Oceanispirochaeta sp. M1: one gene and its partner. The protein of the gene in region 2 interacts with the protein of the main gene of each other region in a pairwise test. Links are inferred from orthologs where the notes say so. Each region holds a gene or a part of one and is shown on either strand. Other genes may lie near its edges.

Region 1 (2,916 bases), on a different replicon or contig from region 2:
ACCCCATGCCCATCAGCTGTGTCCTGATAATTATGAGAATAAACTCTATGTCTGCGATCTTGGCAGTGACAGAATCTGGATGCATGATCTTAAGTCTCCTGATTTGAAGCAGGAGACTGCACTGGAAGTTCCGAAGGGTTATGGTCCCCGTCATATGGTGATGGATGGACAGTCTTCTCTGGCTTACATTCTCTGTGAATTACAGCCTAAGCTCCTTGTCGCCCACATATTTGAAGATGGAGAAGAGAAGGGGAGGATGGAAATCCTTGAAGAGCATCATACTGCCGCAGTGGATGACAGGGCAAAAGCGGCTCCTGCCGCCATTAAGATTCACCCCTCTGGAAATACTCTTTATGTCTCCAACCGCTTTGTAGATTCCATTACTGTATTCAGCCTGGATCGGTCTGATAATTCAGCTTCGGTTCATAAAGTGGATGAGTTCAGCAGCCGCGGGAAGACACCCAGGGATTTTACATTCAGTCCCGACGGGAAATGGCTTCTCATTGGCAATCAGGATTCAAGTGATATCCAATGTTGCCGGATCGATCCTGAGACAGGTCTGTCCCTGAATGAGTGGACCCCTGCTTTAAAGATAGGGACTCCGGTTTGTCTCGTTCCTCTATGATGTCACAAATATTATAATACAATCCTCAGCCGGGGAAATAAGGAGATTCTGTTGTTTCAACCAAATACCTATGCTCTAAGAAGAGAAACCCTGAAAAAGAAGGTCAGATCCGGACTCATTTTACTACTAGGAAATGAAGAGAGTTCCATGAATTTCGGGGATAATACTTATCCATTCCGCCAGGACAGTTCCTTTCTCTATTTTTTCGGCCTCAATCAGGCCGGTTTAACCGGGATCATCGATGTGGATGAAGACAGAGAGTTTCTCTTCGGAGATGATCTGACAATTGATCACATTGTCTGGATGGGCATACAGCCCACTGTGAAGGAGAGGGCCCAGCGGGCCGGGGTGACAAATACAGGCAATAATCAGGCTCTCCATGATTTACTAAAGAAAGCCCGGTCTCAGAATCGTCAGATTCATTTCCTTCCCCCCTACAGGCCTGAAAACAGTCTAAAACTGTGGCGTTGGCTGGGAATTGATCCTGATAATATTAAGGATTCTGCTTCTCTGGAGTTGATAAAAGCGGTGATCCTCCAGAGGGAAGTGAAAACAGAGGAAGAACTGGCAGAAATTGAAACAGCGGTCAATACCAGTGTGGATATGCATGTGGCGGCCATGAATATGGTCAGTCCGGGAATCTCAGAGGCCCTGGTGGCGGCCCGGGTTCAGGAAATCGCCGTTGCTGCAGGTGGGCGCCTCTCTTTTCCGGCAATCGCTACGGTTCATGGAGAGACTCTTCATAACCATTATCATGGCAACGAACTTAAGGAGGGGCAGTTATTTCTCCTGGACAGCGGCGCCGAATCAGCCATGGGATACGCCGGTGATCTTTCCAGTACCATTCCTGTAGGCAGCACTTTTTCCCAGCGCCAGAGTGAAATCTATGATATCAGTCTGGCATCTCATGAAGCGGCAATTTCTGCCTTAAAACCCGGTATTCCCTTTAAAGATATCTATTATGAGTCAGCCCGGACGATTGTGAACGGCTTGAAAGACCTTGGTCTGATGAAAGGAGATACAGAAGAGGCTCTGATACAGGGGGCGCATGCCCTGTTTTTTCCCTGTGGACTGGGCCACCAGATGGGCCTGGATGTTCATGATATGGAAGACCTGGGGGAGGAGTATGTCGGGTATGACGGGCAGCCGAAAAGCAGGCAGTTCGGCCTGAAATCACTCAGGCTGGCCAAGGAGCTGAAACCCGGTTTTGTATTAACTATTGAGCCGGGAATCTATTTTATTCCGACCCTGATTGATCTGTGGAAAACAGAAAATAAGTTCAGTGATTATATCAACTATGATAGAGTGGAAACATACAAAGAATTCGGTGGAATCCGTAATGAAGAGAATTTTGTAATAACGGATAATGGAGCCAGACTGCTGGGAAAACAGAAGCCTAAAACCAGAGAAGATGTGGAGGCAGAGAAAGGCTTGTGAATATACTATAGAACAATATTGAAGTTTGTATTCAATATTGTTCTATAGTATAATGAATTCATGATTAGTAGGAATGCAGAACATTATATAGCTGAACTGGCAAAGTACTTTCCAGTCATTACGATAACAGGACCTCGTCAATCAGGAAAAACAACCCTTACTAAATTGTGCTTTCCAGAGTATGAATACTGCTCGCTTGAAGATCCAGATACCAGACGCTTTGCCGAGTTTGATCCCAGGGATTTTCTGAATAAATACAGTAGTTCGGTAGTCATTGATGAAATTCAGAGAGTCCCTTCATTGCTGTCATATATTCAGACTATTGTAGATCAGAGAAAGAAAAAAGCAGACTTTATACTGACCGGCAGTCATCAACCTCTATTGGTGCAGGCAATTTCTCAATCATTAAGCGGCCGATCGGGAAATTTAAGATTATACCCTTTTACACAATCAGAAATATCCGGGCTCCTGAATAAGGATCCCTTTGTGAGCTGCTTCAATGGTTTTTATCCGGTGATCTATTCTGAGAATATCCCTCCATCATTATTTTATCCCAACTATTATCAAACATATCTGGAAAGAGATGTTCGCCAACTTATAAATTTAAAGAATTCAAAGCAATTCCAGATTTTTATTGGGCTTCTATCTGGAAGAATCGGGCAATTGATTAATTTAAATTCCATTGCAGCAGATACGGGTGTATCAAATAACACAATAAAGGAATGGTTATCCATCCTTGAGGCTTCCTATATTATCTACACTCTACCTCCTTATTTTAAAAACATACGGAAACGGCTTGTTAAGTCACCAAAGTTATATATTTCAGATACAGGGTTACTCTGCAGCCTGCTGGG
Region 2 (3,072 bases):
AGTGGTACGGAAGTCTATACCCGGGCTCTTGATAAACTTCTTGAACTGTCGGAAAAAACTCTGGAAGAGGATAAGCCCGATGTAGTTATCTGGTCCGAAACAGCTTTTGTCCCCTCTATTGAGTGGCATAACAAGCGACGGGATGATCGAGAGAGGCTGGCTCTTGTCCAGAAACTTATGACCTTTCTTGAGAAGACAGATACACCCTTTATCATTGGTAATAATGATACCAGACTCTCGGCGGGCAAGAAGGTCACCTATAATGCGGTTCTTCAGTTCGAGGGATCAGAGATTGCCGACAAATACCATAAAATCCATCTTGTTCCCTTTGGTGAGCATTTTCCATATGTAAAATTGTTTCCCCGATTCTATGAATATATTCTGGATAACGGAGCAACATTCTACGAAAAGGGAAGTGATTATACAGTCTTCGATGTAAACGGAGTGAAGGCTTCTCCCCTCATCTGTTTTGAAGATACATTCGGTTATCTGAGCCGTAATTTTATAAGAGAGGGTGCACAGGTCCTGGTCAATGTCACCAATGACTCATGGTCTCCTGCACAGGCCTGTTCTATACAGCACGTAGGTATGGCCGTATTTCGTTCCGTTGAAAACAGACGCTCCATGGTCCGGGCGACTAACGGCGGATTCACCTGTCTCATAGATCCCAATGGTAAAATTGTTGAGTATCTGGAGCCCTTTACAGAGGATGTCCTAACTGTGGATGTTCCTGTTTATGATGGTGATCCCACAGTCTATAATAGAACTGAATTTTTATTTGACCGGCTGATTATGGTCATGTCTGTTCTGGCAGCTTTGCTGCTGGCAGTGGTCACAATTCAAAGAAAAAGAGGTAAGAAATGAATCACAGCGATAGAATTATATCCTTTCTAGAGGAAATCAATAAAACTCCCCGAAAGTCGGGAAACCGCGGACCCATTACCGCCTATCTGAGAGGCTGGGCTGAGAAGAGGGGATACGAAGTAAAGCAGGATAAAACTGATAACCTGCTGATCAGGGTTCCCCCAACCCCCGGATATGAGAAGGCTCCAATAATTGTTCTTCAGGGACATTCGGATATGGTCTGTGAGAAGGTTCCCGAATCAAATCATGATTTTACAAAAGATGCAGTTAAGCTTGTAAGAGAGGGTGACTGGATAAAAGGAGATGGTACCACAATCGGTGCGGATAACGGAATCGCCATTGCTCTGGCAATGGAGCTGGTGAGTTCAGAAGATGCGGAGCATCCTCCCATTGAGATCCTTATTACCTCAGATGAAGAGATAGGCCTTGTAGGTGCGAATGCTCTGGAAGACGGTTTTGTGGAAGGTAAAGTCCTGATCAACCTGGACTCCGAAGAGGAAGGTATCTTTACAATCGGATGCGCCGGTGGCGCTGACAGTGATTTCACAGTTCCCGTCAATTCTGCAGCCCCTGGTTCTGCACAGTTTTACACCCTTACTCTGGGAGGTCTCAAGGGAGGTCATTCGGGTATGGATATTGCCCTCAATCATGGTAATGCTCTTAAAATGATTGAAAGGGTTCTCAGCAGTTTGAGTACTCAGAAGGGATTTTCTCTTGCCTCTATTAACGGTGGCAGCGGTGCTACCAATGCAATCTGCCGTGATGCTGATGCCGTGTTTGCAGCAGATGGAGATATCCGGCCTCTCATTGCTGAGTGGGCGTCACTGCTGAAAGGGGAATGCGGTACAGTGGAAGAAGATTTTTTTCTGACAGTGATCGAAGCTTCTGCTCCTGGAAAAGTTCTTAATGCAGACTCTGCCCAGCGTGTTCTCAGGACCATCCGTCTGACACCCCATGGTGTTGAAAAAATGTCATCAGATATTGAGGGACTTGTGGAAACTTCCAGCAACCTGGCCTGGGCTGAAATATCTGCCGATAAGGCCAGATTGCAGACAAGCCAGAGATCTGCTGTTATGTCAGAACTTAAAGATATGAACGAAAGAATGATTGCAGTTGCCGAGTTGGCGGGAGGCAGTTGTTTTACTCTGAACAAGTATCCTTCATGGAAACCCAATCCCTCATCGGCTCTCCTTGAAAGATGTACCCGTATTTACAAAGAGTGCTGCGGGAAAGAGGCTGTTGTAGAAGCTATTCATGCAGGACTTGAGTGCGGGCTGATCGGTGACAAGTATCCGGGAATGGATATGATTTCCATGGGACCCAGCATGGAAGCAGTTCATACTCCTGGGGAGCGTCTCTATGTCCCTTCACTGGAGCCCTTTCGTGATTTCCTTGTTGCTCTTCTGAAATCTTTTAAATAGTCGAACATTTTATCAGCGGCGCCCTTTAGGGGCGCCGCTGAATTGTCTTCTTTATAATGAGCCGGGCCACTCAGCGAAAGCTTCCACCCAGAAGTTTCTCCAGGGCGCAATGTCCTATCTGCAGGCCGAAGATGCCGGTTATGGTCGGCAGACTCCCCAACACCTTTCGTTTCCTTCCCCTGTCCAGTACCTGTTCATTCCTGTCGGGATTCTCCTCTTCTTCCGGATCTTTATAATCATATTCCACAGTCTCAGCAGAATAGAGGCAGGTGATCCCTTTTCCAACTCCTCTGCGCCGGAGTTTTTTCCGGATTTGTCTGGCAAGGGGGCAGGTATGAGTCTTCATCAGGTCGCTGCATCTTATTGAAAATGGATCAGTATGCACCGCGGCTCCCATGGATGAAACAATGGGAATACCCCTATTCCACGCATATTCCAGAAGGGTAAGTTTAGGAGCCATGGAGTCGATGGCATCTATCAATACATCCGGTTTTTCCGAGAAGATCTGCTCCATTGACTCATCATGGGCAAATATATTCAGGGCTGATACCTTGCATTGAGGATTAATATCCAGAATCCGTCTTCTGGCAAGTTCCACTTTGGATTCTCCGATTGTAGATTCCAGAGCCAGGAGCTGTCTGTTGATGTTTGTCAGATTGACCGTATCAAAATCAACGAGAGTGAAATATCCGACTCCGCTGCGGGCCAAAGCCTCCAGGGCATAACCTCCCACAGCACCGAGGCCGACTATGCAGGCTCTCTTCTCTGCGAGACTCTCTCTTTTCTC

What was found. Proteins that work in one complex are often made in the same cells at the same time.
Region 1: the proteins of pepD (region 2) and DV872_RS04280 interact in binary tests that used the Escherichia coli proteins (3 or more experiments, as listed by UniProt). The link is inferred for Oceanispirochaeta sp. M1 from one-to-one orthologs.

What each region holds. Positions count from the first base shown.
Region 1 is NZ_QQPQ01000005.1:7,603-10,518, reverse strand. Bases 27-2,869 are described here. They hold DV872_RS04280 (aminopeptidase P family protein), read left to right. Parts: upstream 27-676; coding sequence 677-2,062; downstream 2,063-2,869. Other genes in these bases: DV872_RS26925 (ATP-binding protein), read left to right, coding at 2,549-2,869; DV872_RS04285 (beta-propeller fold lactonase family protein), read left to right, coding at 27-625. Also shown: more of DV872_RS04285, read left to right, coding at 1-26; more of DV872_RS26925, read left to right, coding at 2,870-2,916.
Region 2 is NZ_QQPQ01000021.1:12,043-15,114, forward strand. What follows is about bases 74-3,072. They hold pepD (beta-Ala-His dipeptidase), read left to right. Parts: upstream 74-860; coding sequence 861-2,285; downstream 2,286-3,072. Other genes in these bases: lnt (apolipoprotein N-acyltransferase), read left to right, coding at 74-864; DV872_RS15335 (ThiF family adenylyltransferase), read right to left, coding at 2,356-3,072. Also shown: more of lnt, read left to right, coding at 1-73. UniProt on the Escherichia coli protein: Dipeptidase with broad substrate specificity. Requires dipeptide substrates with an unblocked N-terminus and the amino group in the alpha or beta position.